2 regions of the Saccharobesus litoralis genome follow, and region 2 is predicted to be linked to the other one. Evidence: predicted binding sites of a transcription regulator. Region 2 holds the regulator's gene; the other holds the start of a gene.

Region 1 (16,742 bases), 540 kb from region 2:
CACGTATACTGATTCATTAAACATTGGCTGGTGTATTCTATCCAAGCTCGATCTTTGGCTTTGTTGATTGGTTCATAAGGCATTAATGTCGGCGGTGTGATCTCGTCAAGAAATTCGTTAATCACGGCTGATTCAAACAATACCTCGTCGCCATATTTCAATACAGGTACTTTGCCAAGTGGTGACATGGCTAAAAACCAGTCCGGTTTATCGGCCAGATCGATATAAGTAATGGCAAATTCAATGTTCTTCTGTTTAAGCGTAATAACTGAGCGTTGAACAAAAGGGCACAATTTAAAACTAACAAGTTCAATGGGTAACACAGGATGTCCTTAATTTATGTTAATGTGGATATAAGTTTATAGTCAAAGCGATCAGGTTTTAGGGGAAGCCGTCAAGCTTCGAGACCCCATGAGCATATGCTCTACTATGTGATTGGGGCGAGTAAGCGCTGACAATGAACCATAAGACCTGAGCGAGAAGACTATATTATGAGGCTGAAGTTAAGGATCCCAATGCTATCTAAAGTGCCTGATTGTTAAACGGTCGAGCGTGTTTATTTGTAGCGAATTGCATTAACGTAATAAACTTTGTCGCCGTCAGGTGTTTTAACTAACACTTCATCATCCACTTGCTTGCCAATTAATGCGCGTGCCATTGGTGAGTCTATGCTAATAAAACCTTGCTTGGGATCAAACTCATCTGAGCCAACCAAGCGATAACAATATTGGTTTTCATCATCGTCTTCTAAATCAACCCAAGCGCCAAAATAGACTTTGCCTTCTTGCTGAGGGTTGGGGTACACCACTTGCAGTTCGTCTAAGCGCTTAGTTAAATAACGCACGCGACGGTCTATTTCACGTAGTCGTTTTTTGCCATAAATGTATTCGGCATTTTCACTGCGGTCGCCTAGTGCTGCTGCTTCAGAGACAGATTGGGTCACTTTTGGGCGCTCTTCTTTCCAGAGGTATCTTAGCTCCCGTTCTAATACGTCCCACCCTTCACGTGTGATGTGATTACTGCGCGCCATTTTTCCTCGTTTTTCCGGTTTTCTGCTCTAGAATTATTACCAATCGTCCATATATACGATGGATTATCGATAAAATCCAGTTTAGCTGTCCGACAAAGACGTGGATAGCATTAGCTACAGGACACATGTATGTCAGAAATAGTTCAGGTTATTGCCCAAGAACTGAATGTTCAACCTTTGCAAGTTGCCGCCGCGGTCAAGCTATTAGATGAAGGTGCAACGGTGCCGTTTATCGCCCGTTATCGTAAAGAAGTGACGGGTGGTTTAGATGATGGTCACTTACGTACGTTGGAATCACGCTTAATTTATTTACGTGAATTAAATGAACGACGCGCAGTGATTTTAAAAAGCATTAAAGAGCAAGAAAAGCTGACGCCACAACTTGAAAGTTCAATTTTAGCGGCAACCAGTAAAACTGATTTAGAAGAACTGTATTTACCCTACAAACCTAAGCGTCGTACCAAAGGGCAAATAGCGATAGAAGCTGGCCTTGAACCTTTGGCAGATAGCTTATTGGCAGATCTAACGTTAAACCCAGACAACGAAGCAGAAAAATATTTGAATGCTGAGCACAATATTAATATTGGCAAAGATGCATTAGATGGTGCTCGCTATATTTTAATGGAACGTTTTGCCGTTGATGCTGAATTGCTCAAAAAGATTAGAACCTATTTATGGCAAAACGCCACGCTAGATAGCGCCGTTATTGAAGGTAAGCAGCAAGAAGGCGCTAAATTTGCTGATTACTTTGAGTTTTCTGAAAATCTTAATAGCATTCCATCGCATCGAGCATTAGCCGTGTTTAGAGGGCGTAACGAAGGCATTTTAACCGCGACACTTAATGCTGATCCGCAAGCTGAAGAAGGCGCAACCCACTCTGCCGTTGAAGTGATGATTGCTGACCATTATGGTTTTGAATGGCAAGGCCGAGCTGCGGAAACTTGGTTAAAGCAAGTGATCAAATGGACATGGCGCATAAAAATTAGCACGCATATGGAAACGGAGCTTTTTGCCCAAGTGCGTGATGGTGCGGAAGACAATGCGATTAAAGTATTTGCGACCAACTTAAAAGATTTATTAATGGCGGCACCGGCGGGAGCTAAAGCCACTATCGGATTGGATCCGGGTATACGTACCGGGGTTAAAGTCGCGGTTGTCGATAATACCGGCAAAGTATTAGATACCGCGGTTATTTATCCACACGAGCCACAAAATGCTTGGGATAAATCAAAACGTACTTTAGCTAACTTAGCTCGCAAACATAAAGCGCAATTGATTAGTATTGGTAACGGTACAGGTTCGCGTGAAACTGACAAGCTTGTCGGCGAATTAATGAAAGACGAAGCCGAATTAAAGCTGGTTAAAGTTATGGTTAACGAGGCGGGTGCATCTGTGTACTCGGCAAGTGAGACAGCTGCGCTTGAGTTTCCAAATATGGACGTTTCATTGCGCGGTGCGGTATCTATTGCGCGTCGTTTACAAGATCCATTAGCCGAGCTAGTAAAAATTGAGCCTAAGTCTATTGGTGTGGGGCAGTATCAGCATGATGTGAGCCAGAGCATGTTAGCGCGAGCGCTAGATGCTGTCGTGGAAGATTGTGTTAACGCGGTGGGTGTTGATTTAAACATGGCATCCGTTCCATTATTGACTCGTGTCTCGGGTTTAAATAAAACCTTAGCGCAAAATATTGTTGAATTTCGTGACAGTAATGGCCGATTCCAAAATCGTAGTGAGTTGAAAAAAGTCACACGTTTAGGGCCAAAAGCATTTGAACAATGTGCTGGCTTTTTACGCATTGCTGATGGCGACAATCCACTTGATGCCTCGTCTGTACATCCAGAAGCCTATCCTGTCGTTAAGAAAATTGTTGAGGCTAACCAAGTCGCGGTTAACGAATTGATCGGCAACAGTACTAAATTAAAAGCGTTAAAAGCGGCTGACTATACTGACGAAAAGTTTGGTCTGCCGACGGTTACTGACATTATTAAAGAGTTAGATAAACCGGGACGCGATCCGCGCCCTGAGTTTAAAACAGCCACCTTTAAAGAAGGGGTGGACTCCATTAATGACCTAAAAGTGGGAATGAAGTTAGAAGGTGTGGTGACCAATGTGACCAACTTTGGGGCTTTTATTGATGTCGGCGTACATCAAGACGGCCTAGTACATATTTCAGCCATGTCAGAAACCTTTATTGATGATCCGCGCAAAGTAGTTAAAGCGGGTGACATAGTTAAAGTGAAAGTCACAGAAGTGGATGTGGCGCGTAAGCGTATTGGTTTTACTATGCGCTTAAATGACGAAGTTCATGCCACAGCGAGCGACAATAAAGCGAAAGGTAATCCAAATCAAACCAAACGTGGTGCTGGTAACAACCGCGGTAAATCTGGCGGTGGTCAGAAGAGTTTTGGTGGTAATAGCCTAGGTGGCGGTGCTATGGGTAACGCCTTTGCTGAAGCGTTTGCTAAGGCTAAAAAGTAGTTAATTCAATCCCCTTGATTTTATAAGCGGTGGCTCGATGTCGCACACCGCTTATATTTTGTCTCTCATACTACCCGATTCGACCTGCATCAATATTATCTTTTTTAGGTGGAAGTTTGGGTAAAAATACCGATTTCTGAGCACAATCTATAAAATTTTAGTTAGCTATGAATTACACTATTTGGCTGTCCTTTGACTCATTTAATTAGTGTATAATTGACGATAGAAGTAATTCCCCCTCAAGCCTGAACAATATTGGCTACTAGCCCCTTTTGTTTTTTTGTTTTTTATCAAGCTGAAGGCAATCAAAGTCTCGGCGTTCTTTCCATCGTTCTTCCAGTTCAACGAGATTTGAAAAAGTTTTCTTTGATTTGTTTCTAGCATAGGAAACTATTTGCTCAGCTCTTTGGTAGTGACCAATAACAACAGCCCCAATTGTTTGAAACAACAACTCCTCATCCAATACACCTGATTTTATGCCATAAGCTAGAAATTCATAGTAGTTAAGTAAGTAAGAGTGAGCAGATATACTTTGAATTTTTTTTTGTGTATCAGTTAAGTCGGTATTGCTTAAGACTGTATTACTTGAGTGATATGTTTCGACGTCTTCCTTGCTTATTGTTGTATGGCTTCTACTAGGATAATACCTATTGGCTAAGCGAGTTTGCTCTTGAAATTCTTCCGAAACGCGCATTTGCAATAACACATTTAGAGAGTGATTGGTCTTGTTGTGTTGCCTAGTCAATTGATGCTGGACGAACCACCCTAATATCACAAGAGCACCTGCTGATGTATAACCAAGCAGGTCTATTGCCTCTGAATTCATTTTTGATGCACCACCTTGAGGGATTGCACTTTGCCAAATAGCTACTACTAAGAATAAAAGTGCTAACCCTAGAACACCAAAACCACCCCAAAAAAAACGTTTACCATAAGGTAAAAATTTTGCTTTATTAAGAGGAACAAACACTCCTATAAAGAAGAATAAATAAGAAGCTATCCAAAATATCAATTTATTATCAGCATAGAACCCTTCAGAATGCCCATTCGCACCACATGCAAAAGTAGCTATTAATAAACTTATTGCTATTGATGTGTAGTTGAAAAAGTTTGCTTCGCGTTTAATGATGGAATTAATGGTATCCGATATTGTGTAATGATCTTCCATTGTGTTACTCGCAGTATCCCAAAAACCAAAAAGCCTCCAACAGGAGGCTTAGTACTTAAGTGTGAATGGATATTAGTCAAGATATCCATCTTGTAAAGGAGTGTCTAAATAGCCTTCGTCAATAGAAGGACTTAGAGCAGTCCCATTAATGGCTTTGTTTAAATATATATTTTTCATAACAATCTCCTTAAAATACATTCGTATAACTTATTTATACGTAAGCTTTACGAATTTAGATTACCTCACCTATTATAGGCTATCGGCGCGAGAGTATATAACTTTATATATCAGCCCTGCAATTTATTTGAGCGGCATAAATATTATTGAATATACTCTTAGTACATTTAAGCGTAGTTTAATTGCGCTTAAATGACAGTTATTAATATCAGTTCTTGCTACAGAGTAGAAATTAACTTTGATCTAAATTTACCGCAACAATAACTAGTTCGTCAACAATTACACTGCGATTAATGTATTTAAACGTATTTTAAAGTGTTTAAACTGTCTTTAAATGTTTACGAATAAGATTTTATTAAAAATTAAAACCACGTCCTCTGGGTGTGGATCCTATTTTAATCCAAGTTAGAATGAAAACGTGAATTGATGGAGTCTCAAATTAGTAGCTAAAGTAGAAAGCCATAGTGGCAATGAGGGAGTGGTACTTTGCTCAATTGAACGAGAGGCGCTTGGGTTATGAGGTAGGGGTAGTTGTTAAGTTTAAAATGTTAGCCTAATCAATTTGTTAGGCTAACTAACATTTACTAAAGCTAAATTTGAGCCTATTACAGACCAGCAGCTGCTTTTAATGCATCAACTTTGTCGGTTTTTTCCCATGGAAATTCTTCGCGACCAAAATGACCGTAAGCAGCAGTAGCTTGGTAGATAGGACGCTCTAAATCTAACATGGTTAAAATACCATACGGGCGTAAATCGAAATTAGCGCGCACGATATCCGTTAACTTGTCTTCGGCAATTTTACCAGTACCGAATGTTTCAACACTGATCGAGGTTGGTTCTGCAACGCCAATCGCGTAAGACACTTGAATTTCACAACGGTCAGCTAAACCTGCCGCAACAATATTTTTGGCTACGTAGCGTCCCGCATAAGCTGCAGAGCGGTCAACTTTAGATGGATCTTTACCAGAGAAAGCGCCACCGCCGTGACGTGCCATACCGCCATAAGTATCTACAATGATTTTACGGCCAGTTAATCCGCAGTCACCCATAGGACCACCAATAACAAAACGGCCGGTCGGGTTAATATGGAATTGGGTTTCAGCATTTAACCATTCTGCTGGTAACACAGGCTTGATGATTTCTTCCATTACGGCTTCGCGTAAGTCAGGTGTAGAAATACTGTCACAGTGCTGGGTTGATAAAACTACCGCATCAATACCTGTGATTACGCCATTTTCATAAGCAAAGGTAACTTGTGATTTAGCGTCAGGGCGCAACCAAGGAAGAGTACCGTTTTTACGTACTTCTGCTTGGCGTTTAACCAAACGGTGAGAGTAAGTAATAGGAGCAGGCATTAACACGTCAGTTTCGTTCGATGCATAACCAAACATTAAACCTTGGTCGCCGGCACCTTGGTCTTCTGGACGAGAACGGTCAACACCTTGATTAATATCAGGTGATTGCTTACCAATGGTGTTTAGAATGGCACAAGAGTCAGCATCAAAGCCCATGTCGGAATGAACGTAACCAATTTCGCGCACGGTTTTACGGGTGAGTTCTTCAATGTCTACCCATGCAGAAGTGGTTACTTCACCACCTACCATGACCATGCCGGTTTTAACATAAGTTTCACAAGCAACACGAGCCTTTGGGTCTTGCTCTAAGATGGCGTCTAATACGGCATCAGAGATCTGATCAGCAATTTTATCCGGATGGCCTTCAGAAACTGATTCTGAAGTAAATAGATGTTTAGCCATGGCTTTATCCTCTTGGTTTAGCAGTCTTTAGCAAACTAACAAGTAGTTGACTGGATAAGTCGGTTATTTCGATGGTTTTTTAGCCATCGACAAAGTGCGCACAGTGTATTCATTTTAAATTAATTTGCAAGTTTTTACGTCTAGACGTCTAAACGTCTTTATGTGAAAACGTCTAAGCCTAGTTTGCTATCGACGATACGCGGTAAAACTTGATGTAGATCAGATCAATTGAGCTTAACGCTGACTCTATTCAAGTCGCTGGCCAAAAATTGATCTCACGCAAAGTTCCTTTTTTAAGAGTTGTTAATTTGATCACCAGCAAAGAAGCTAGATAGGTGATCTATGAACCAAGAACAAACTTCAGAGTTGAAGAGCCGAGAAAGAAATACCTTTCTGTTTTTGACTATTTTTCTCGCCCCCATTTTGTCCATCATTATTGTTGGTGGCTATGGGTTTATGGTGTGGATTAGCCAACTGTTATTTGGTCCTCCAGGCGCATAAGTCTGGTGGATGACTATTTTAGGAATGGCAAGGTCTAACCCGCATGATTAATCGTAGCCGTCGCGGATTTTTAACCGGTAAGCGTCATTGGCAGCCAGCCATGCGTTTACCTTGGTTGAAAGATGAGCAAACATTTTTCAATTTATGTGATCAATGTGGTGATTGTATTGCAGCGTGTGAAACTCAGCTTTTAAAGCGTGATAAACAAGGCTGGCCACAAGCTGATTTTTCAACTGCAGAGTGTACATTTTGTCAAAAATGCGTTGCCGTTTGCAGCAAGGCCATGTTTGTTGATGACAAGAGCCAAAAACCCTGGTCTGCCAATATTCAAATCAACGATAAATGCTTTGCCAGTCATGATATTTATTGTCAAAGCTGTCGAGACGCGTGTGATTCCAGGGCCATTCACTTTCGTTATATCGATTCAGCTATTCCTAAACCTGAAATAAACCTGACCGATTGCAGTCAATGCGGCGCTTGTATTGAGTCGTGCCCGCAGCAATCAATCGACTTTAATCTAACTCAACCCTCTACCACGGAGTAAATGAGCTATGTCCGCAGTACAAGAAGCGAGCCAGCCCGAGTACCACGTAGCCAGTTTTGTTGCTCAGGCGATACCGGCACAAATTCAAAAGGTGCAAAACAGCATTTTAAGCCAAGCCGGCAGCGAAATTCACGCGGTAAGTGATGAAGGCAAAATTGTTTTTACGATTGAAGCTGATAGTCAAAATCGCATTGGTAAAACCATTGATGACATCAAACAAGATAGCGCCATTTTGACTTTGGCGCCGGTATACCACCAATTTTTAACAGAACAAGTTTAATTTCACTGGGGAATAATATGACTATCAATCGCCGAGAATTTATCAAAGCCAATGCGGTAGCTGCCGCGGCGGGCGTTGCCGGTGTCGCGGTACCCGCAAAAGCCAGTAACTTAATTACAAGTAGTGAATTTACCAAACTAAAATGGGATAAAGCCCCTTGTCGTTTTTGTGGAACGGGCTGTAGCGTAAACGTAGGTGTTATGGACGGTAAAGTTGTAGCCACTCATGGTGATATCAAATCACCGGTTAATAAAGGCTTAAACTGCGTTAAAGGCTACTTTTTATCTAAAATTATGTACGGTAAAGACCGTTTAACCACGCCATTATTACGTAAGAAAAACGGTAAATTTGACAAAAATGGTGATTTTGAACCCGTCAGTTGGCAAGAAGCTTTTGACATTATGGAACAAAAAGCCAAAAAAGCCTTACGTGATTCTGGCCCAACAGCCATCGGCATGTTTGGTTCAGGTCAATGGACAGTGATGGAGGGCTATGCCGCCGCTAAATTGTATAAGGCGGGTTTTTTATCAAATAATATTGATCCCAATGCTCGTCATTGTATGGCATCAGCTGTTGGTGGTTTTATGCGTACCTTTGGTATCGATGAACCTATGGGTTGCTATGACGACATTGAAGCAACAGATGCCATGGTGCTGTGGGGTTCAAACATGGCAGAAATGCATCCTATTTTATGGACTCGTATTACCGATCGTCGTTTAAGCGCTCCGCATGTCAAGGTTCATGTTCTTTCTACTTTTGAACACCGTAGCTTTGATTTAGCCGATAACGGCATGATTTTTACCCCCCAAACTGACTTAGCCATTCTTAACTATATTGCTAATTACATTATTCAAAATGACAAGGTAAACAAAGACTTTGTTAATAAGCACACTAAGTTTGTTAAAGGGCAAACGGATATTGGCTATGGTTTACGCCCTGAGCATCCGTTAGAGCGCAAAGCGAAAAATAACAATAAAACGGCAGGTTCATCTACTCCGATCAATTTTAAGCAATATGCCGAGTTTGTTAGTACTTACACAGCCGAATATACGTCTAAATTATCAGGGGTACCTGTTGATAAGCTTGAACAATTAGCCGAGTTATATGCTGATCCTAAGCGCAAAGTTTGTTCTTTTTGGACGATGGGCTTTAACCAACATACGCGCGGTGTTTGGGCTAATAACCTGATTTATAACATTCACCTATTAACCGGGAAAATATCTACGCCGGGTAACAGCCCATTCTCATTAACCGGTCAACCATCAGCTTGTGGTACGGCTCGTGAAGTTGGCACGTTTGCTCATCGATTACCGGCTGATATGGTGGTAGCCAAGAAAGCTCACCGAGATTATGCCGAAAAAATCTGGCAATTACCTGAAGGGACTATCCCGCCGAAACCGGGTTACCATGCGGTTTTGCAAAACCGTATGTTAAAAGATGGCAAGCTGAACTTTTATTGGGTGCAGTGTAATAACAATATGCAAGCGGCTGCCAATATGATGGAAGAGGGCTATCCGGGTTATCGCAATCCTAAAAACTTTGTTGTGGTATCAGACCCATATCCAACTGTCACAGCGCAAGCGGCAGACTTAATTTTACCAACCGCAATGTGGGTAGAAAAAGAAGGGGCTTATGGTAATGCTGAGCGTCGTACTCAAGCTTGGTATCAAATGGTTAAAGCGCCGGAAGGGGCTAAATCTGATTTATGGCAATTAGTTGAATTTTCAAAGCGTTTTAAGGTGCAAGATGTTTGGCCTGCTGATTTGCTAGCGAAAAAACCAGAATATCGTAATAAAACTTTGTTCGATATTTTGTATGCCAACGGCAAGGTCAATAAGTATGGCTTAGATGAAATCCCAGACGATCGCTTAAATGATGAAGCGCGCGAATTTGGTTTCTACATTCAAAAAGGTTTGTTTGAAGAATATGCCAGCTTTGGGCGCGGCAAAGCTCATGATTTAGCACCGTATGATGTGTATCACACTGTGCGCGGTTTACGTTGGCCGGTTGTTGACGGCAAAGAGACGCTATGGCGTTTTAAAGAAGGTTCAGACCCTTATGTTAAACCAGGGAAAGACTTTGAGTTTTACGGCAAACCCGACGGTAAAGCCTTGATATTTGCTCTGCCTTACGAGCCGCCAGCAGAATCTCCTGATGAAGAATATGACTTATGGTTGTCTACAGGACGGGTGTTAGAGCATTGGCATTCAGGTTCAATGACTCAACGTGTGCCCGAGCTTTATAAAGCCATACCCGATGCATTGATATATATGCACCCAGATGACGCGCGTGCTCGTGATATGCGCCGAGGCGACCTAGTTAAAATTGTTTCTCGGCGCGGTGAGGTGCAAACACGAGTTGAAACACGGGGCCGCAACAAGCCACCTAAGGGTCTAGTGTTTATGCCTTGGTTTGATGCGAGTCGCTTAGTTAATAAAGTGACATTGGATGCCACAGACCCGTTATCAAAAGAAACAGACTTTAAAAAATGTGCTGTCAAAGTGGTTAAGGTTTAGGAGAAAAACAATGAAACTTATTAATAAAAAGTGGTTAAGTATTGTTGCTGTCGCGTTTGTGTTACCTACCTTAAGTGCACTGGCGGGAGATTCTGAAATAGCAACGCTGCGTAAGGATACGCAAATCGAACAGCAAAAAACGCCGAAAGTGATCCCCAAAGTGGTCAATACCGACGTTAAGCAAAAACGTAGTTACCCGATGCAGCCACCAGTGATCCCGCATCAAACGCGTAATTATGAAGTGAACTTAAATGCTAATAAGTGCATGTCTTGCCATAGTCGCGAACGCACCCAAGAGTCTCAAGCGCCTATGGTGAGTGTGACTCACTTTATGGATAGAGATGGTAACTTCTTGGCTGAAATTTCACCGCGACGTTACTTTTGTAATCAGTGCCACGTAACACAGAAAAATGCGCAACCGCTCATCGATAATAACTTTACCGATATGCAAAGCTTGATGAAAGACAAGTTAACTAATACCAAGTTACCTAAAGCCAAATAGTAGGAGGCTAAAATGAAAAGACTTTTACAAATTGGCTGGCAGACACTTAAAAAACCCAGTGCCTGTTATAGCTTAGGCTTTTTGGTTGTTGGTGGTTTTGTCGCGGGTATTATCTTCTGGGGGGGATTTAACACCGCCCTAGAAGCAACCAACACAGAACAGTTTTGTATTGGTTGTCATGAAATGGAAGCGAATGTGTATGAAGAAATGAAAAGCACTATTCATTTTTCAAACCGTTCCGGTGTACGTGCCACATGCCCAGATTGCCATGTGCCGCACAATTGGACAGATAAAATAGCTCGTAAAATGCAGGCTTCTAAAGAAGTGTGGGGTAAGATCTTCGGCACCATTAATACACGCGATAAGTTCCTTGATCATCGTCGCCGTTTGGCAGAAAACGAATGGCACCGTTTAAAAAGTAATGATTCTTTGGAATGTCGTAACTGTCATAACTTTGATTACATGGACTTTACATCACAAAGCCCACGTGCAGCCGAGCAGCATTCAACCTCGTTAAAAGCGGGCGAGAAAACTTGTATAGATTGTCATAAGGGTATAGCGCACCAGTTGCCTGATATGACTGGTGTCGAAGGCTGGTAAATTTCTGCCTCAATGCACTTTATGCTGCGTTCGACCGCAATTTCTACCCAGGTCACGTACTCGCTGTACGCTCCCTGGGTTAGAAATTTTGTCTGCCTTGCCTAAAGCACATTGAGTTTGAAATTAAGCTTTTAGTGGGCGAGCATTTATGCTTGCATTGACCTGCCAAATATATTGGCAGGTCAATGCAAGACTACCAAAAGTAGGGGCTTGTAAGCCAAGAGCCTTACCTACGATAGGAATTTTGTCTGCCTTGCCTACTAAAGCTCATTGAGTTTGAAATTACATTTATAAGGCGAGCATCGATGCAGATACTTAAGATTTGTTGGGAAAAAATCTTGAATGTTTGCAGAACAGAACCTGAGAACCGGCCAGTAAAATAACCATTTATATCGCCAGCTAATAAAAGTTTCCAACTCCGTGGTTTGGGTGCTCAATTGAGTGCCCTTTTTTCTTTCTTATTTCCTCTTTCTGAGAAGGGGGCGGGAAGAGGAATGTTTGTCGTAACGGATAATATGCAGATACAAAAAACGCGACTTAAAGTCGCGTTTTTTATGTTCGTCTTTTGCTACAAGCGAAAGATTATTCGTCTAAGAAGCTCTTAAGCTGCTCTGAGCGAGACGGATGGCGTAGTTTACGCAATGCTTTTGCTTCAATCTGGCGAATACGTTCACGTGTCACGTCAAATTGTTTACCCACTTCTTCTAATGTGTGGTCGGTATTCATATCAATACCAAAACGCATACGCAAGACTTTAGATTCACGTGCAGTTAAGCCGGCTAATACGTCACGAGTGGCGTTTTTCAAGCTTTCTGAAGTAGCTGAATCAACGGGTGAGTCGATTGTAGCATCTTCAATAAAATCACCAAGATGCGAATCTTCGTCGTCACCAATAGGTGTCTCCATTGAGATTGGCTCTTTAGCAATTTTTAACACTTTACGGATCTTGTCTTCCGGCATTAGCATTTGTTCTGCTAATTCTTCCGGAGTTGGTTCACGACCCATTTCTTGCAACATTTGACGAGAAATACGATTCAATTTGTTGATCGTTTCAATCATATGCACAGGAATACGGATAGTACGCGCTTGGTCAGCAATTGAACGAGTAATGGCCTGACGGATCCACCAAGTTGCGTAAGTCGAGAATTTATAACCACGACGGTATTCAAACTTATCAACCGCTTTCATTAAGCCAATGTTACCTTCTTGGATAAGATCCAAGAACTGTAAACCACGGTTAGTGTATTTCTTGGCAATTGAAATAACCAAACGTAAGTTAGCTTCAACCATCTCTTTCTTGGCTCGGCGAGCTTTCGCTTCACCAATTGACATGCGGCGGTTAATGTCTTTAATCGCGTGGATGTTTAGCTGGGTTTCTTCTTCAATTGACTTAAGTTTAAGAATGCTGCGTTCAATATCTGGGCGTTGGCGCTCAAGTGCTGGCGCATAATCTTTACCAGAAGCAACCGCTTTGCTTAACCATTCAGTTGACGATTCATCACCGGCAAATGCTCGCATAAATTCCACTTTAGGCATTTTTGCGTACTCAACGGTTAACTTCATGATTAAACGTTCTTGAGTACGAACACGATCCATCATGGTGCGCATGTTGCCGACTAGCAGATCAAACTGCTTGGGAACTAAACGGAACTCTCTAAATAACTCTGTTAATGCTGCAATAGCTAATTGAGATTTGGTATCTTCACGGCCATGAGCGTCAATATGACTACAGACAAGTTCATATGCCTTGCGTAATTCAGTGAACTTCTCTTTGGCTTCCTCCGGATCGATACCTGTATCTTCTTCTTCCTCTTCGCTGTCGTCATCGTCTTCATCATCTAAATCTTCATCCGATAACTCAGAGCCGACATGCGTGGCGGTAGGTGCGATATCGTCTACTTCATTGGGGTCGATAAAGCCAGTGACGATGTCAGATAAGCGAATCTCTTCTGCTTCGTATCTGTCCCACTCGCTTAATAAGTGAGACATTGAATCTGGGTATTCAGCAACTGAAGATTGTACTTGGTTAATACCATCTTCAATGCGCTTGGCAATTTCTATTTCGCCTTCGCGAGTGAGTAGTTCAACGGTACCCATTTCACGCATGTACATACGCACAGGGTCAGTCGTACGACCAATTTCACTTTCTACCGTTGCAAGTGCTTGTGCGGCCGCTTCAGCCGCATCTTCATCGGTAGTATTGGTTTCTTCAGCCATCAAAAGTTGATCGGCATCAGGTGCTGTTTCAAACACCTGAATACCCATATCGTTGATCATACCAATGATGTCTTCAATTTGATCTGAGTCGACAATTTCCTGAGGAAGGTGATCGTTGACTTCAGCATAGGTTAAATAACCTTGTTCTTTGCCTTTAGCAACGAGAAGCTTTAGTTGTGACTGGCGGTTTGGCTCCATACAGGCTTCCACTTATAATCTTTAGTTGGTCAAAATACGAGGACAGTAAACGACCAATTATAACACGGTCTGTTAATTACTGTATTAAAAATAATGCATTTTATATGCATGTCTATTTAACATGCGCTTTGATGCTAACTATAGGCGCTGTTTGCTAGCTTTGCCTACATTTTTAACAATTGCTCTAGCTCTTGTTTTTCATTTTGTCGAAGGAGGTTCATTCGAGCTTTGTTCATTAATACTTCTTTACGCTGTTTGACAAATAAAACCAAAATATTTTCCATGATATCGAGAAACACCTGTTGTTGGTTTTCTGGAGCTACATGGTGTTCCCAAGCCATCACTTTAGCTAAGGTGGCTTGATTAGGGCTTTGACGCCAATGTTCCAATACTTGGGCTGCATTACAATCGGGATGATTCCGGCAATACATGAGTACTTCTATAAAGAGATTCACGCCGGCCATATCCACTTGGGAAAATGCCAAAATTTGCGCATCCGTCATATGTTGTAATGTGCTGGCTAATTTGGGATTTTCAAGTAGCAGAGCTAAAGCTTTACGTATAGGTGTGGCTTTGCTGTTGGTTTTTTCGTTATACAAAGCTCGCTTTTGTTTGGCATGTTTTAATTTATCTGTATTAGACGTTCTTGCTTTTTCTACTCGTGTCTTTTGTTCCAGCTTATCTATCAATAGACGTTTAACTTCACCATCCGGCATTTGGGTTAATATTGGGGTTAGCAGCTCATTCAGCTTGGCTTTACCTTGTAAACTGTCAATATTGGCTTGTTGCGCGAGTTCTTCAAATAAAAAAGTCTCTATTGGCGTGGCTTCGTCAATCAGCTTTTCAAATGCCTGTTGGCCAATTTGTTTGACTAGGCTGTCTGGATCTTCTTTATCCGGTAAAAATACAAAGCGCATTTTTACGTTATCGGTTAAATAAGGCAGGGCATTTTCTAAAGCGCGCCAAGCGGCTGAGCGACCCGCTCTGTCGCCATCGTAACAGCAGACAATTTCTGGTGCATAACGTAGCATTAGTTGGATTTGTTCTGGTGTGGTTGCGGTGCCAAGTGAGGCAACAGCATAACCTATACCCGCTTGTGCTAATGCAACCACATCCATATAACCTTCTACAACTAATAAACGCTCTAAGCGGCGATTATTTTGCCGTGCTTGATATAAGCCATATAGCTCTTTGCCTTTATGGAAAATTCGCGTTTCCGGTGAATTGAGATATTTGGGCGTGCCGTCGCCGAAAACTCGACCACCAAAACCAATACATTTGCCACGGCGGTCATGAATAGGGAACATTAAGCGATCACGAAAACGGTCGTATAAGCGTTTGTTATCATTTTCGATCAGCATGCCTAAGTCACGCAGTTGATAGGCAGATTGCTGATCACGGCCTAATGTTTTGAGTAAGCCATCCCAACCGTCGGGGGCGTAACCGATTTGAAAACGCTCGACGGTACTTTGGTCTAACCCACGGCCTTGAATATAGGCTTGCACATTAGCTGAATTTGGATGCTGAACTAACTGTTGCTGAAAAAAAACAGCGGCATTTTGCATAACATCCCAATCGGCTTTAATTTGCTGACTTTTGTGCGCGTCTTGCGGATTGCCACCTTGTTCACGGGGTACTTCCATACCGTGCATACCGGCAAGTTCTTCAACGGCATCAACAAATTCTAACCTGTCATGCTCCATCAAAAACGAAATTACATTGCCATGGGCTCCGCAACCAAAACAATGATAAAACTGTTTATCAGGTGCGACAGTAAACGAGGGTGACTTTTCGTTGTGGAATGGGCAGCAGGCTTGATAATTACGCCCTGCTTTTTTTAGACGAACACGGCTGTCGATTAATTCAACGATATCGGTTCTAGCAATTAGGTCATCTAAAAAGGGGCGAGGGATGCGGCCAGCCATATTGGTTACTTCAGTTTTTAGCGATTGATTAACCCAGTTATCTTAGAGGGTTTTGCTTTTGTTGTCAGTCAGAAAAAACAAAACCGCAACGAGTGCGGTTTTGTGAAAGTCGTATTTGGAGAAAGGGTATTAGCTATTTAAAGCAGCTCTTACCTGCTGACTTACGGCACCCATATCGGCGCGGCCTTGGATCTGGGGTTTTAACACGCCCATGACTTTCCCCATATCTTGCATACCTTGTGCACCTGATGATGTGATGGCAGCAGATATCAATTCTTTAATTTCGGCTTCGCTTAATTTAGCAGGCAAGAAACCTTCAATTACTTCAATCTCGGCGGCTTCGTTAGCAGCTAAGTCTTCGCGGCCAGCATCTTGGAATTGGCTAAAAGAGTCTTTACGTTGTTTAACCATTTTGGTTAAAACGGCGATGACATCGTCATCATTCAGCTCTTTTTTCTCGTCGATCTCAATTTGTTTGATCGCGGCTAAAGCCATACGAATAGTTCCAAGGCGAGCTTTATCTTTCGCTCGCATCGCGTCTTTTTGTGCGTCCTTTAACTGGGCAATTAAGCTCATGAGTTGAATCTAATTCTTAGTAAAGACGAGTACGACGTGCGTTTTCGCGAGCTACTTTTTTAGCAGAACGCTTAACTGCAGCAGCTTTTTTACGCTTACGCTCAGAAGTTGGCTTTTCATAGTGCTCGCGACGACGAACTTCTGAAAGGATACCCGCTTTTTCACATGAACGCTTGAAACGGCGTAAAGCTACGTCAAACGGCTCGTTATCTTTTACCTTAATAACTGGCATTAAAAATCACCTCAAGGATGTTAATTTAAACTCGCTCTGCC
Region 2 (16,742 bases):
TGCCAAACCTCGATAGCCAACAGACGCGAGTGGTTGTTGAATGTGCGACTAGCCCATTTTTTGCGATTAGCCAAGACAGCTTTATTCTTATTGCCAATAAGCAAAACTCGGGTGGTGTATTGTGTTGGTTGCTCGGAGTGATGTTGTTATTGGCTTGTCAGCGATATTGCTTGGCTTATAGGGTTAAGGCGAGCCTTTATGCTTGTAGAGCTCGCAAACGATCCAATCTTTCGGAACTTAAATTAAAACTAAGCATTGTAAAAAGTCACTGATTAGCACTTAGTACTCATGAGTTTGAATGTAAGTCAGTTTATTGAGTAGTCGCTCTGAGGCGGCATTATCTGGTGTATCTAGTTGATATTTATTATGAAAAAACACGGTCAGTTGGCTAACGCCGTCAGATAAATAAACGGTGTAGCCATCAAAATCGCTGCTGGCCTCAATACCATCAAGCTTGTAGCCACTTTCGGTTCGTTGGCCGTATTGGCTAATTTTATTAAAAGCGGCTAACAGGCCACTGACATCTAACTGGTTTTTCATAATTTAAACTGCTAATTAGCAAAAGTCATTATCGTACTACGTAACAAACCCTAGGTTAGATTGATCTATTTTTCCAGTTTTGTGGATAAGTTTGTGGGTATCTTGTAGTTAACGTGTGCTTTCCTGTGATTATTTAACATAGATTAGCCTGAATTAAAAAAGGGGAAAGACCTATTGATTTAGAGGAAATAAGTCAATCATGGCCTTTTTAATACTTTAACAAAGGCAATACTTATGATGGGACGGCAAACTGATGCTCCAATTCCTGAAAAGTTGGAGTTTAATAGCGCAACGATGAATACTACATGTGCGTTAGTTGTACTTGATAGAAATGGCAATAGCACTGACGAAATGACGTTTACGAGTACAGGGGGGAACCATGCTGAAGAAAATGCAATTAATTGGCTGCAGGAACAGGTCAATAGTGGCTATTTAACGTCAAACGATGACGGTGATGCAGATTATCAGTTATTCTTCCAAGTATCTAAAAGCCCGTGTTCGTCCACAACCATACCTGCAACTCGAACAGATGGTCGCCTTGGTTGCAGCGAACGACTAGATAATTTGAGGCGGTATGGGCTTATTCGACCAGGTTTGAATGCAACTGCGGTTCGGTTCGTCGTATTAGTTGCAGCAACGAAAATTTATCAGCCGAAAATTAAAGGTGGTAAAGCAGCGGCTAAGGGGGATTATGATGACTTTGGTGATAACAACGGAAGTGGCAGTTACCCAGTCGTCAGATAAAGAGGTCAAGGATGAGTAACCAAGGTAGTTGATCTACCTTGGTTAATTTTATACTGCGTTTGCTTACAAGGCGCTTTCTCCGCGCCATAAGTCTTCTAGTTTTTCACGCTCACGTACCACATGGGTTTGTTCACCATCTACTAATAACTCAACAGGGCGAACGCGGCTGTTGTAGTTACTGGCCATGGTAAAGCCATAAGCACCTGCAGAACAAACCGCAAGTAAATCACCTTGCTCTAATCCCAGTTCGCGGTCTTTACCTAAGAAGTCGCCGGTTTCACAAATAGGGCCAACAATGTCATAGGTTTTGCTATCACGGGTTAAGCTAGCATCAACCGGTACGATACGTTGATAAGCGCTGTAGAGTGAAGGGCGAATTAAGTCGTTCATGGCCGCATCGACAATAGCGAAGTTTTTCTCTTCACCTTGTTTTAAAAATTCGACTTTAGTGACTAATATACCGGCATTGGCCATAATAGCGCGCCCAGGTTCAAAGACCAGCTGTAGATCGCGGCCTTTGATTTTTTCTAACATGACAGCTACATAGTCATCAATGGCTGGTGGTTGTTCATCAGTATAGGTTACCCCTAAGCCACCGCCGATATCTAAGTGCTTGATCTTGATGCCAACACTCGCTAATTCATCAATTAACACAAGTACTTTGTCTAACGCATCTACGAAAGGCTGTAATTCGGTTAATTGTGAGCCGATGTGGCAATCAATACCTACCACGTTTAAATGACTCATCGCCGCGGCTTTTTGATAAACTCGTTTCGCTTGCTCGCGTTCAATACCAAATTTATTGGCTTTTAAACCGGTTGAAATATACGGGTGGGTTTTGGCGTCAACATCAGGGTTTACGCGGATCGAGATCGGCGCTTTTTTACCGACTTCGGCAGCGACTTTGTTAATGCGATCAAGTTCAGCTTCCGATTCAACATTAAAGCAGTGGATCCCGGCTTCTAGCGCGTATTCTATTTCGGCTTCAGTTTTACCTACGCCACTAAAGACGACTTTCTTAGGATCGCCGCCGGCTTTTATAACGCGAGCCAGCTCGCCGCCTGAAACAATATCAAAGCCAGACCCTAACTTGGCTAGAACACTAAGTACGCCAATATTAGAGTTAGCTTTTACGGCATAACAGACTAAATGCGGATGTGATTTAGCAGCATTATCAAATGCTTGCCAGTGGCGCTCGATTGTCGCGCGCGAATAAATATAACAAGGTGTATTGTAGTTGTTGGCGATATCAGCAACGCTAACATCTTCAACAAAAAGGCGGTCATCGCGGTAATTGATTAAGTCCACGCTCTTAGTTCCCCTTTTGCTCAGACTGGGTTTCAGGTTTTACAGGTTGTTTGTTTTGCTCTGGCTCTTTAGGCATATACAAAGGGCCTTTTTGACCACAAGCGCTTAGGTTTATTAGCCCGAATATTAGGCAAATAGTTAAATAAAAAGCGCGATTTCTCATCGATAGGTCTTATATTGTCGAAAACAGCGCACTATAATCGCATTCAATAATAGAAAATCAAGCAATAACCGCGTGTAACACGCTATAATGTTGCCTTCTTACGCTAGAGCGAGATCCATTCGATGCTGGAATTCAAAAGCAAGCTTACCGATACCCAATATCACCAGATGGTTGATGCCATCATTTTGAAAATTGAAGAAGCGCTAGATGTGCTAGATGAAACTGATTTAGATTTTGACTATGAGTCAACCGGCGGCAAGTTAGATATAGAATTCGCTGATCGCAGTAAAATCATTATTAACAAGCAAGAGCCTTTGCATCAAATATGGGTAGCAACAAAGTTTAATGGTTACCATTTTAACTATCACCCTGAGCAAGATGCTTGGATTGACGAGCGTTTTGGTGATGAGTTTTGGCACTTTATAAACGAAGCGGCGACTAAACAAGCGGGTCGTGCAATATCGTTAAAAATTTCTGATTAATTTAGGACAATACAAACTAGATGGCTGACTTACTTCCTTTTGTCGATGTTGAAACGGCAGAGCAACCTGAATTTTTAGTTATTTGGTTACATGGGTTAGGCGATTCAGGACATGGATTTGCCCCCATAGTTCCAGCGTTTAACTTACCGGCAGGTTGCAAAGTTCGCTTTGTTTTTCCACATGCGCCTACCCGTCCTATAACGATTAATAATGGCATGAAAATGCCAGGTTGGTATGACATAGCCAGTATGGATATTGTTAGTCGAGCAGATGAAGCCGGCGTGCGTGAATCAGCCAGCCAAATTGAAGCATTAATTGATGCTGAATTGGCTAAAGGCTTTAAACCTGAACAAATGGTGTTAGCTGGATTTTCACAAGGTGGTGTCATGGCTTATCACATAGGTACGCGTTTACCCTTTAAAATTGCTGGAATTTTGTCGTTGTCGACTTATCTGGCTGTGCCTGAAAAATTAGCTGATGAAGTCGTTGCAGCTAATAAGCAAACCCCTATTCTAGCTATGCATGGAACTGGTGATGATGTGGTGCCGTTAAAAGCAGGGAAAATGGCAGCAGATACTTTAAAAGATTTAGGGTTTAATGTGACTTGGCGTGAATTTGCTATGCAGCACAATGTTTGCCCTGCACAAATTGCTGAAATAGGCAGTTGGTTACAAAAAGTTTTGAAAGCTTAAGGTGTAGCAGCGATGGCCAAATCGTCCATTCAGATTAAAATTAACCTGAATCATAGGCCCTCGCTGGCTGACTGTCCTGAGCCTGAGCAACCTCTACCGCCATTTTCAAAACGTAAAATTGCGATAGGTTTGCTTAGTGTGACTTTGTTAGTTGGCGGCGTGACGAGTGGTATTGTGCATGCATTATCCAGCAACTCGGCTGATGTTAAATTGGCTAAAGGGACTAATCCAGTTTCTCCTTCTAACCAAGCTTCTCAGCCACTTGTATCGGCTTCACTAGATGCTAATGCCAGTTTAGCTACTAATACACAACAAAATAGCCAATCTATGCTGGCTAAAGTGGATCATCAACCTGCGGCTAGCCAACCCAATACGGAGGAGCCGTTGTCAGGTGATCGCAAGAATATTGGTGAGCAACCTCGCCACAGCAATGACAAAAACAGTGGCGAAAATAATGACGAAAAATCCACTGGCACACAGGTTAATAGTGCTAAGCAAGCGGAGCAACAGCTAGGAGAAACGACTCAGGTGGAACAGGTGTTGGACTCTGTTGTTGGTGAAGTTCAGAGCCTTATCAATAAAACGGCTGAAGTCGTTGGGATCAAAGAAAAGCCCTCTAAAGCCAAAATTGACAATAAGCCCGGTGAAATAGCGTTGAGCAACAATGTTTCAGCTGAGCTAAATCAAATCACCCGCGTACAACTGGCCTACAATGTAAAAAATAAAGAACCAGTCGGTGAAGTACCTAAGTTTTTAGCGGCACAGAATAAAACCATTAAACTGTATTTTTTTACTGAGCTGGCCAATTACCAATTTCCCGTTGTTACCCATCGCTGGATCTGGCGTGATAAAGTGGTTTCAGAAGTCACACTGGATGTTAAAGCAAAAAATTGGCGTACTTGGTCAAATAAAAGGGTGTTATGGCGCTGGCAAGGCGATTGGCGGGTAGAGGTACTGGACGGCAATAATAACATTATGTTTACTCAACACTTTACATACGGCTCTTAAATTACCTGCCGTTTGTCTAGTATAGTCAAAGCGTTCCTTAATTAAATTCACGAAATTAACAAACACATTAAACCTATTATGAGCAAAACGTTACGTATCGCCACTCGAGAATCAGCACTCGCCATGTGGCAGGCAGAATTTGTTAAAGCTGAGCTAGAAAAGCATCATCCTGATCTAAACGTTGTGCTTCTGCCAATGAAATCGCAAGGCGATAAAATATTGGATACTCCTTTAGCGAAAATTGGCGGTAAAGGTTTATTTATTAAAGAGCTCGAGCAAGCCATGCTGGAAGGTAAAGCAGATATTGCTGTGCATTCAATGAAAGACGTACCCATGGAGTTTCCTGAAGGGTTGCAATTGGCGGTGATCTGCGAGCGCGAAGACCCGCGTGATGCTTTTGTATCAAACCAATACCAGAGTATCGACGAATTACCGCAAGGTGCTATTGTTGGCACTTCAAGCTTGCGTCGTGAATGCCAATTAAAGGCTTATCGACCTGATCTACAAATCAATTTTTTACGCGGTAACGTTAATACCCGCTTACGAAAATTAGATGAAGGCCAATACGACGCGATTATTCTGGCTTCTGCTGGGTTAATTCGTTTAGAAATGCCAGAGCGAATTAAGCAATACATTGCGCCTGAATTGATTTTACCAGCGGTAGGTCAAGGTGCTGTGGGTATCGAAAGCCGTAGCGGTGATGATGAAACATTAGCCCTGTTGGCACCATTAGCCCATGCGCAAACTACAGCGCGATTAACCGCCGAACGAGCTTTTAACAAGACCTTGAATGGTGGTTGCCAAGTACCCATTGGTGGATTTGCAACATTAGCGGGTGATGAAATCACGTTCCGTGGTTTAGTGGCTTCAATTGATGGTAAGCAGCGATTTGAGTTTCAAGCCAAGGCTCCAATTAGCCAAGCGGAACAGTTAGGTCAAAATGTGGCAGAGAATTTGTTGGCTCAAGGTGCTGGCGAGGTCTTAAAAGCCGTTTATGGCGACTAAATTACTTAGCGTTTTCAATCCAAGGTTTGGCTCCAAAGGTCAAGCCTTACATCAAGCACTGCAGAATGAAAACTTTACGCCCTTGTCGATCCCATTGTTGGCCATTGAAGTTGGTGTAGATAAAACGTGCTTTTACCATGCTATTCGCGATAGCCTTGCTCGCAATCTTGCACCAAGATTAATTGTTACCAGTGCTAATACCTTATCCGCTTTTGAACAGTGTGATGCTGCAATAAAAAAACAATTAATTAATTGGCCCTGTTTTGCTATAGGTAAAGCCACTCAGCAGGCTTTGTTAGCGTATGGTTTTAAACAGGTTTGCTGCGCCGATAGCGATACATCGGAAGCGTTACTCGCTAAAATTAAACTTGGATCTACTGATCAACAAACATATTGGATAATTAAAGGCGAAGGCGGTCGCAATACTTTGTTGCAAGGACTCAAACAACTAGACCATCAAGTTGCAACATTTGCTGTTTATAAACGCTGTTGGTTATCTATTAGTTATCAACAAGCTCAAGCAATTGCGCAACAAGATGCTTGGCTTATTACAAGTGGCGAAATGCTGTTACACTTACAACAAGAATTGCAAAATCATGGCGTAAGTTGTCGAGCTTCTACGTTAATTTTTGTACCGAGCCAACGTATTGTCGACATCGCTAGACAAAATCAAATTGAAAACGTGATCAATTGTCAAAGTGCATTAAACTCAAACATGATCACGGTATTAAAAAGTCTTAATAAGGGTTTTAGAGGTACAAATTAAGCCAGTGCCGCTAAGCAAGGTAAATGCATGACTCAAGAACAACAAAAGCAAGATACTGAAACAAACAACAAGCAATCCATTGAACGTGTTGAAAGTGTTGATAGTACTGATGCGCAAGGTGGACAGTCAGAAGCGGATGACAAACCGTCTCGCCAAGCCAGCAGCGAGGCGACTGCTGAACAAACTCAGGCACCGTCAGTTGACAATGCAGCTAGCAAAACCAAACCGGCAGTTGCTGTCGAGTCTGAGTTGCGTGGTGCAGCGCAAACTGTAGTGGTTAAAAAAGGCGGTGCCATTGCCTGGTTTGCCTTGCTATTGGCTTTATTCAGTATCGCGGCTATTGGTTTTCTAGGATGGCAGTTTTGGCTAAACCAACAAAAGTTTGATCAAAGCCAAGCTTTGCTTGAACAGCAACAGCAAAAGCAATCAGAGTGGCAAGCAACTCAAGTTAAAAATCAACAGGCATTTACCCAGCAAGTCGAACGCTTTATTGAGCAGTTTCAGCAACAAGCCCAACAGCAAGCGAGACAAAATCAAACTCAGCTTGATGCACTCATTAAAGAGATCAAGGCAAAAAGTGCTAGCAGTGATGAAGCTACTGCCAGAGCGGATGTTAAGCAACTGGTTTCAATAGCGGGACGAAAAATCTGGTTGGCGCAAGACTTAGTCGGCGCTATCAATGCGTTAGAAGCGGCGCAAGCTAGGATCAGCAAATATAAAAATGCTAAATGGTTACCTTTACGCCAAGCGTTAGCCAATGATATTGGTTTGATCCAAGGCTTACCTCGCCCAGCCACCGAGGACACTTACCTCCAGTTAGTCACCTTGGCTAATGAAATGGCCAGTTTTCCAATTTTTGTTGTCCCTGAGCCGCAGCAACCTAAAGAAGATTTAACCTTATCAAATTCGGTAGAGCATTGGTGGCCTAACTTACTTAAGTCAGCACGCAGCATGACCATAGGCTTTTTTGAAGTGAGCCAGCGGCAAAATATTCAGCCATTGGTATCTCCGAGCCAAGAAGCGAATTTACGCCATAATTTAGCCTCGAAAATGGTTTCGGCACAATTGGCTTTACTTAACAATAAGCAATCAGTGTACTCAGCGTCTTTACTGGATGCGGCAAAGTGGCTTAACGAGTATTACGCGCAAAATTACCCTCCGGTGCAACAAGCGATTAGCAAGTTGAATGAACTAGCGCTAATGCCGATAGTGACAAGCTTTGATCAAGTGAAACTAAGTAGCTTTATCCATGTTGAATCAACGCAACCTAAAATTATAAAAGCCTTGGCCGCACCTAAGTTGTCACAGCCTGCATCGCCGGCATTATCTCAGCCAGAATCTATGCCCGAGGCAGCCGGAACAAAACAAGGGTTGCAAGATAGCCAAGAGTCTCAAAACGAAAACAGTGACAATGCAACCCAAGCGAGTGAGCCACAAACTGGAGTCAGTTCTGAAGATGAGAAGCAATCAGACACACTTGAGCAACCAACGCAATCCAGCGATGGCGGGCTAGAACTGCAAGTAACTCCGAATCAGCCAGGCTCAACCACTGAAGATGAGAGCGAGGCTATTTTATGATCCGCTTAATCGGTCTTTTTCTGGTTTTTAGCATTGTTTTGTTTATCGGCTCGACTTTTTGGGGTGATAAGGGCTACGTGTTAATTGCGATGGGGCAAACCACGTTGGAAACAACTGTGGTCGCATTAGGTTTGATGATGGTGTTTGGTTATTTCGCTTTGCGCATTGTACTAAATATTGTTTTTGGACTTTTTCATGCTGGGCAATTGACCCGAGATTGGCGTAAAAAACGCCGCTATAGCAAAGTCTTAACTAAATTTGAAACGGCGTTTGAGGCGTTGTTAAACCATGAATATGCAGCAGCTGAGAAGTTAAGTTGTCAAACGGCAGAAATAAGCCCTATTAAAAAATCACATTATCTGTTGGCTGCGGAAGCTGCTAAGCAGCAAGGCGAATATGAACGTCAAGCGCAATACAGTTTACGCGCAGTTGAACAAGGTAGTGAAATTGAAAAACAGCTGGCCATTGCGCATACATTAAAAGAAGAAGGGCAAATTAATAAGGCAATCGAGAAAACCGAAGCTTTATTGAAAAAAGATCCCAAACAAAGCCAAACCTTAGTATTACTGGCCATGCTGTATAACGAAGCAGGGCGCTATTTGGCATTAAGTGAGTTGTTAAAGCGTGTAAAACAGTACACTAACTTGCCGAGTGAAATATTTGAAAACTTTGTAAAAAATGCCTACCAAGGCTTGTATCAAGATGCAGTGCAAGTTAAGGATTTAAAGCAAATACATCGTTTGTATGCGGCGGTTAATAAAATCAGTGAGTGGCCAGATAAGTTAAGTTGCTTGTATGTCAATGCAATGATCCAAGCTGGATTTGCCGCCGATGCGGAAAAGTTTATTTTGAAAGCCGCGAAAAGCCAATTAACTCCAGAGTTACTTGAAACAATTAAACGAGTACCCTTTCCGCAACCGTTAAAGTTAATTGCTTGGTTAGAGCAAGAAATTAAGAAATCGCCAGATAATATGTTACTTGTTTCCGCTTTAGGTTATGTCGCCTGTGGTGCACGTGATTGGCAATTAGCACGCAAAGCGCTAGACATAGTGATCCGTCACGAGCCGAGTGCCGAGCATTACTTTAAATTAGCTGATGTGTTAGAGCATTTACAACAGCCACAACAAGCACTTTCTTGTTATAAAAAAGGGGTTAAGCTCGCTGCTTAGTCTTTGGCTTTTATGTAAGTCGAGTACGACAGGTTTAATTAATTCAATTTACTTTAATACGTATTAGAGCTATCGAGTTACTGGATTTTGTTTCATACAAGTCCTAACTATTTACTAAGGGATCGTGGTTATTAAGGATCTGATTTTTTACAAAAATCGATAGGACAAGAGTTTGAATCTAAGCCAAGTTGTTGTTATTTTGTTAAGAAACGCGGTTTAGCATAACCAAAAAATCTAACTACACCTCCTGTTCAACTGATATTGCATAACATATATTTTATGCTTATTTATCACTCTCGTTCGTGGTTATAATCGCCAATTATAGATCATGGTATTGCTAGTTTTCGTCGTCATTGGGTTGATAGTGGCATTTCTAGCATAGTGATAATGGTTATAGAACATGAAATATCAGGCTTACTTAAAACGTATTGGTTACGTAGACCAGCCGCAAGCAGATTTAGCCACTCTAACCGAGTTACATCGTTTACACGCCTTTGCGATCCCGTTTGAAAACTTCGATGTCCATTTGAATAAGGGCGTTGAGTTAAATAAGCAGCATGTGATGAAAAAGCTGGTAGAGCTTAACCGTGGTGGTTATTGCTATGAATTAAACGGTGCGTTTCATGATCTACTGTGTGAAATCGGCTTTAATGTTAAATATCTAACCTCTCGGCCTATGTTTGGCTATGAAGAGGTTCGGCCGAAAACCCATATGATCTTGTTGGTCGATATTGATGGCGTCGATTATTTGGTCGACCTCGGATTTACAGGGCTCAACATAATTGAGCCCATTCCGCTGAGTTTTAATATTGAGCATTGGCAAGCTGGATTTGGCTTTCGCATCATTCAACAACACGATCCGGCATTTTGCGAGAAGGCGGAAGCGACTTACATTATGCAAACCTGTTTAATGGACAGCTCCGATTGGCTTAACTTGTTTAGTTTTGATTTGGTCGAGCAAGCTTATGTCGATTATATTTTACCTAATCACTTCAATTGCACGTCACACCTATCTATTTGTACTCATAAACTCATAGCGGCTATTTACAAACCTAATGGTCGTGTGCGTTTGGTCGATAATCAAGTTAAGTGTGAGCTTGATAATCAAGTGAGTACCTATGTCATACAATCCGCGGCAGAGTTAAAACAGCAATTATTACAGTGGTTTGGTTTAGCGGTTGATGATGAGCAAAGCCAAATTTTGTTTGATGTGGCGATGACATAGCTTGTGATTGTCAGTCAGCAATATCACTACACAAAACTTTACGCGGTTATTTAAGTCAATGGTAGTAGAGTATAGCTATAGTTATTACGACGCCTGTGAAGTACTTGATAAGAGAGGATTGTGCATTTGATTAAACAACGGCTTATTACGTTATTCTTAATCTTGGGTGTGGCTTGGAGTGGCCCAACACTGGTAGCGAAAGAGCTATCTTTACAAGAAAAACGTAAGCTATTTGCCGCCGCAGAATATGACGCCAGTAAAGGCCGTACCCAATCTTATCGTTCCGCTTTACAAAAATTGGGTGATTACCCGCTTGCTCCTTATGTTGAGATGGCTTACCTCAAACGCTATCCGTCATTAAAAAATAAGCAGCGGGTTCGAGAGTTTTTAAATCTGTATACCGGAACACCATTAGAGTGGCCGGTACGCAGTGCTTGGCTGAAGTACCTTGGTAAAAAAGGTGAAGCTGTCACTTACCTGTATGATTTTCGTAAAACCTCTAGTGCTGAATTAAACTGTTATAAGCTGCGTTCCGAATTAGCGATTGGTGGCAAGGTGAGTGTGATCGCTGAACAAATCGCTGATCTGTGGGTTGTGGGCGAGTCACAACCCAAAGCTTGTGATCCCTTGTTTAAACAATGGCAAGATGCAGGTTATCGTTCAGTAGAACACATTAAAAAGCGTATTGAATTAGCCGCTACAGGCGGCAAGCATACTTTATTGCCTTATCTTATTGGCTTGCTGCCGCAGCAAGATCAGGCATGGGGGCAATTATGGCGTAAAGTGAGACGTGATCCGGGGCAAGTGACTCGCCTTAGTCAATTCAAACGCTCAAATGATTACGCACCGATGATCGCGTACGGCTTGCAGCGCTATATATGGCGTAACGAAGATAAAAGCATAGCGACTTGGCAGCTCGCTCAGCAGCGCTACGCATTTACGGCTGAACAGGCATTGGCAGTTAATAAAAAATTTGCCTTAGCGTTGGCAAGCCAAGGTGATGAGCGTGGCTTAGATTACTTTAAACATATCCCAGTCAATGAATTAGACAGCCAGCTTAGACATTGGCATTTAGCTATATTGTTGAAACAGCAAGATTGGGTCGCCATTGCTAGCTTTGTGCAAAGTTTGCCACAAGAGGCGATGGCAGAGTTGTCTAACCAATATTGGTTGTCGCGCGCACAAAAGCAACTCGGTATTAAACACACGGCTGTTAACCGTTTTAAGCAAATTGCTAAAGAACGCCACTACTATGGTTTTTTAGCGGCAGCGCAGGTTGATCAACAAACTCAAATAAACAACTACCCTTACCAAGCACACTATAAACAGCTAGAGGAGTTATCTGAAGCTCCGGGTGCCAAACGTGCATTTGAATTTTTACAGTTGAAGCGCTATACCTCGGCGCGTCGCGAGTGGTGGCACTACAAGCGGACCTTGAGTGAAGACGAAAAAGCCACCGCAGCTATTATCGCCGCGCGTTGGCAATGGCATGATCAAGCCTTGCGAACTATCTCGCAAGCCGGTTATTTAGATGATGTTGATCTGCGTTTTCCGTTAGCATTTGAATCTAAATTTAAGCATTATGCCAAGCAATACAAAATTCCTACTTCACTGGCGTTTGCTGTCGCACGGCGTGAAAGTACTTTTATGACAGATGCCCATTCGAGTGCTGGCGCGCGTGGCTTAATGCAGCTAATGCCGGCTACCGCAAAACAGGTTGCAGGGCGAAAATTGTCGAGCCGTAAACTTTATGACCCCTCGACAAATATTAAGCTGGGTACCAAATATTTGCGTCAGTTGCTAAATAAAGTAGACGATGAATTACCACTAGCGATTGCTTCTTATAACGCAGGTTATCATAGGGTGCGTAAGTGGGTACCACAAGGCGAAGAGATGGATCTCGATCTGTGGATCGAAACTATTCCTTACAAAGAGACCCGTGAATACGTAAAAAGTGTTTTGGCTTACCAGCAAGTTTACTCACAGTTATTAGGCGATCAGCAAAACTTATTTACCCCGATAATTAACAAAAAAATGGGTGTGGTTAAATAAGCTAACTTTTAGCTTATTTAACCTTTCATATATTGTTGTTTATTACTGGAAGTTGTTTATCTAATTGAAATTTAAGGTTTATTTATAATTGGTATAAATAATGAAGTACCTTGTCTAGTTTTGTTAATTTTATAGTCAAAGCGATCAGGTTTTAGGGGAAGCCGTCAAGCTTCGAGGCCCCATGAGCATATGCTCTATTATGTGATTGGGGCGAGTAAGCGCTGACAATGAACCATAAGACCTGAGCGAGAAGACTATACTAGATAAGGGATTGAGTTATGAAAGCACCTATTATTGCACTGTTAGCCAGTGCGTTTGTTACGTTGTCCGGTTGTGTGGTTGTTATTGGAGATAAACAAGACTGGCATAGCAAGCGCCATCACATTGATATTGACCCTAAACAAGCTCAACAACTGCTGATTGATGCAGATGCCGGTAACCTGAATATCACAACGGATGCTAATGCTGCTGAAATTAAGTTAGTCGCCAAGATCCAATCGATAGATAAACATATTGATCCAGACCAAGTTATTCGCATTCGGCGAGACGAGGGCGTGATTTATATCGACTCCAATCAAAGAACCAGCTTCGATTACAGCTGGCGTAATCCGCAAAAAATTGATTTAACCCTTACCCTGCCAGAAAACATGTTGCTTAGTGTCAAACAAGGCAGTGGCGATATGGCGATCAAAGGTAATTATCAAGCGCTTAATATTACAGATGGTTCTGGTAACCTATTTTTAAATGATATTAATGGCCCAGTTGATGTTCATGATGGTAGTGGAAATATTAAGATTACATCAGTGTCTGGTAAGGTTAATATCGAGGATGGTTCTGGGCAAATCGATGCATCTCATATTACCGGTGATACGCAAATTAAAGATGGTTCGGGTGATTTAACCCTCAAAAATATTACTGGCCAGCTATATATTGATGATGGCTCAGGTGATATTAATGCAAGTCATATTCAGGGCTCGGTTAGCGTAGAAGATGGAGCAGGCGATATTAGGATCAAGCAAGCTAACAGCTTTACACTCATCCAAGATGGTTCTGGCGAGGTTAGTTTGAGTAATGTTAACGTTTCAGGAGAGCAAAATGGCTAGCGCAATACGTTTTTTAGTAACGCTTGGTTGTTTAGCTATTGCGTTAATTTTTATGAGCCAAGGCGCGGCACCTTTGGGTGCGGTATTTATTATTCTTGGTATTGTTTTTGAAGCTGTATTTTGGTGGCGTCTTGGCAAACATCTGGGTATGCACAAAAAGGCTAAAAAAATCCCATTAGCAAAAGCTAATGGGATATAAAAGGGGAGATATACAAACACATTTCAATCACAATATTCAGGACTCGTGGTTATTGGATTAGTTCCAAATAAATTTGATCAAAATTAAATTTATTTTTCCGCGGGTTGTAAAGTTGAAGTGTAAGCTTGCTAAGGATTGGTTGTTATTAATGTCACTGACTTATTTATAGTCAAAGCGATCGGGTTTTAGGGGCAGGTTTTTAGTACTGTTTCCAGAAAGAAATGATCAGTTGAATCACTCGCATAATTTACTATCACTAGTGATGTTTTTAGCCATATTTAGATTAAATAAACAACTTCAGGCTGAGCTTGTCGAAGTCTTATTACTTTCTAATTTACCGACACTTCGACTGCTTCGCGCTCAGTGTGAAAGTGATCACCAATGTTTTCAACTAATCAAAATTAAATTGAAAAGGTACTAGTTCCAGACGAAACCTAAGTACTTACATCCATGTAAGCAAAGTCGAGAGTAAGCGCAGACAATGAACCATAAAATCTGAGCGAGAAGACTATATTGAGCGAACTTGTAAGGTAAAAGCCTCACCCACCAAGATTACTCTTCGTCAATTAGTGCATCTTCATCACTAATATCGACATCCATCTCTTGCAAAATTTCGCGCACTAGTTCTGGAATTTTATGCGGATTGTTTTTTTCTAAATCGGTATCGGATGGTAGCGGTTGGCCAGTAAACGCATGGAGAAAGGCTTCACACAATAATTCACTGTTGGTTGCATGGCGCAGATTATTCACTTGGCGGCGGGTTCTTTCGTCAGTGAGTACTTTAAGCACTTTTACCGGAATACTGACCGTGACCTTTTTGACTTGTTCACTTTTTTTGCCGTGTTCCGCGTAGGGATGTATGTATTTGCCGTTCCACTTTGCCATAAAATTTTCTTAGTGCTGGTGCCACTTGCTATCTATTTTTTATTGCGGATAGCTCGGCAGTTGCTTTAACAGGGTTGAGTATTATTATGTAACTGCTTTACAAGGTATAGCAAAGCTACCCCAATATAAATCTAGGTTTTATTCTAACTTGCCGATATGCTTCGTCAAGTAGCGCATTAAATGTCGTTTTGCCTATTTTAATGGCATATATACCTAAATCGGTTTGACTCCGTTGGCTGCAAAGGCTAAATTCTGGCCGTATAGACGTCTGAAAACTCCTAGTAGGATCCCATGAGCAAGAAAACTCTAGCAACTATCGCGGTACGCGGTGGTATTGAAAGCGATAAAAATTACGCTGCGGTTGTGCCGCCCATTTATTTGTCTTCGACTTACGCCTTCGCTGGCTTTGATAAAAAAGGCCCATACGATTATAGCCGCTGTGGTAACCCGACTCGCGATATTTTAGCGGAAACCTTAGCAGAGCTTGAGCAAGGCGAGCATGGAATTGTTACCGCTACGGGTACGGCTGCGATCAACCTTGCTTTGCAATTACTTAGCCCTGACGATCTATTAGTGGTACCGCATGACTGCTATGGTGGTAGTTATCGCTTATTCGTTAATTTAGCGGACAAAGGTAACTTTAAATTAAAAGTTATCAACATGACTAACCAAGCTGAGTTAGATGCCGCGATTGCCGCTAAGCCAAAATTAATTTGGGTTGAAACGCCAAGTAACCCTTTATTACGCATTGTTGATCTTAAAAAAATCTGTGCTCAAGCTAAAGCACAAGGCGCATTAGTTGCCGTTGATAACACTTTCTTAACGCCAGTGTGTCAACAACCATTAACTTTAGGTGCCGATATTGTTGTGCATTCAGCAACTAAATATATCAATGGTCATTCAGATGTGGTTTCTGGGGCATTAATTACCAAAACCAAAGAGTTAGGTGAAGAACTAGCTTGGTGGGCAAACTGTATCGGAATTACTGGCGGTGCATTTGACAGCTATTTAACCTTGCGTGGTGTGCGTACATTAGTGCCTCGTATGCGTCAGCATCAAGAAAATGCCAATAAACTGGTGGCATTATTAGATGGTCATGCCGCAGTTGATACTGTGTATCACCCAAGTTTACCAAGCCATCCAGGGCATGAAATTGCCAAAGAACAACAGCATGGTTTTGGCGCCATGTTAAGTTTTGAACTTAAAGGTGGTGTAGAGCAAGTTACGCAATTTATTGATGCGTTAGAGCACTTTTCATTAGCTGAATCGTTAGGCGGTACAGAAAGCTTAGTTTGTCATCCATCCACTATGACCCATGCTGCTATGGATGCCGAAGCGCAAGCAAAGGCAGGTATTAGCCAAACCTTGATGCGTTTCTCGGTTGGTATTGAAGATGGCGATGAGCTTGTTGAAGATGTGAAGCAAGCGCTAGATTCATTAGTTTAGAGATAAAAATGCATTTAATTTAAATTTTTATTCATTTTTATTGAATAAAAATTCATTTAGATCTAGACTAACAAAAGTGGAGGAAAGCCCGTAAAGGCTTTCCTTTTGTCGTTTTTAATACTCATATTTTTAATTGGCCAAATATTCATCGCTTTTTTATTTTGCGCTGCTAGAATATGCGGTTTTTCAAAATAGTCGGCCATTTACTTAGCTAAGGTAGTTAAGTTGTAAAATTGGGTCAAAATAAGGATTGAAGCAGAAGATGATTAGAGTTTCGATTGTTGGTGCAAGTGGTTATACAGGTGCAGAATTAGCTGCATTAGTTCATAAACATCCACAGTTTCAAATTGCGGGTCTGTACGTATCAGAAAATAGCG

The links. Region 2 encodes MetJ, which represses methionine synthesis genes. Its sites were predicted from a motif close to TAGACGTCTAGACGTCTA; they were not measured.
Region 1: metK (methionine adenosyltransferase) is a predicted target of MetJ. The motif match lies at 6,744-6,761, and genes of this name have one in related genera.

The regions. Positions count from the first base shown of each region.
Region 1 covers NZ_CP026604.1:2,979,099-2,995,840, forward strand. Annotated here, with positions in the region: gene C2869_RS10650 (glutathione S-transferase family protein) at 1-323, opposite strand, end outside; gene greB (transcription elongation factor GreB) at 557-1,030, opposite strand; gene C2869_RS10660 (Tex family protein) at 1,160-3,508, shown strand; gene C2869_RS10665 (DUF4760 domain-containing protein) at 3,771-4,676, opposite strand; gene metK (methionine adenosyltransferase) at 5,459-6,610, opposite strand; gene napE (periplasmic nitrate reductase, NapE protein) at 6,953-7,111, shown strand; gene napF (ferredoxin-type protein NapF) at 7,155-7,655, shown strand; gene C2869_RS10685 (chaperone NapD) at 7,663-7,935, shown strand; gene napA (nitrate reductase catalytic subunit NapA) at 7,953-10,451, shown strand; gene C2869_RS10695 (nitrate reductase cytochrome c-type subunit) at 10,462-10,953, shown strand; gene C2869_RS10700 (cytochrome c3 family protein) at 10,966-11,553, shown strand; gene rpoD (RNA polymerase sigma factor RpoD) at 12,136-13,968, opposite strand; gene dnaG (DNA primase) at 14,133-15,893, opposite strand; gene C2869_RS10715 (GatB/YqeY domain-containing protein) at 16,023-16,469, opposite strand; gene rpsU (30S ribosomal protein S21) at 16,486-16,701, opposite strand.
Region 2 covers NZ_CP026604.1:2,440,338-2,457,079, forward strand. Annotated here, with positions in the region: gene C2869_RS08500 (reprolysin-like metallopeptidase) at 1-272, shown strand, start outside; gene C2869_RS08505 (DUF3081 family protein) at 280-540, opposite strand; gene C2869_RS08510 (hypothetical protein) at 775-1,284, shown strand; gene lysA (diaminopimelate decarboxylase) at 1,348-2,592, opposite strand; gene lptM (LPS translocon maturation chaperone LptM) at 2,597-2,755, opposite strand; gene cyaY (iron donor protein CyaY) at 2,878-3,237, shown strand; gene C2869_RS08530 (alpha/beta hydrolase) at 3,258-3,929, shown strand; gene C2869_RS08535 (DUF2914 domain-containing protein) at 3,942-4,937, shown strand; gene hemC (hydroxymethylbilane synthase) at 5,016-5,942, shown strand; gene C2869_RS08545 (uroporphyrinogen-III synthase) at 5,932-6,708, shown strand; gene C2869_RS08550 (uroporphyrinogen-III C-methyltransferase) at 6,736-8,286, shown strand; gene C2869_RS08555 (heme biosynthesis HemY N-terminal domain-containing protein) at 8,283-9,455, shown strand; gene C2869_RS08560 (arylamine N-acetyltransferase family protein) at 9,856-10,680, shown strand; gene C2869_RS08565 (lytic transglycosylase domain-containing protein) at 10,801-12,732, shown strand; gene C2869_RS08570 (DUF4097 family beta strand repeat-containing protein) at 13,011-13,835, shown strand; gene C2869_RS08575 (hypothetical protein) at 13,828-14,034, shown strand; gene metJ (met regulon transcriptional regulator MetJ) at 14,587-14,919, opposite strand; gene metB (cystathionine gamma-synthase) at 15,211-16,365, shown strand; gene argC (N-acetyl-gamma-glutamyl-phosphate reductase) at 16,628-16,742, shown strand, end outside.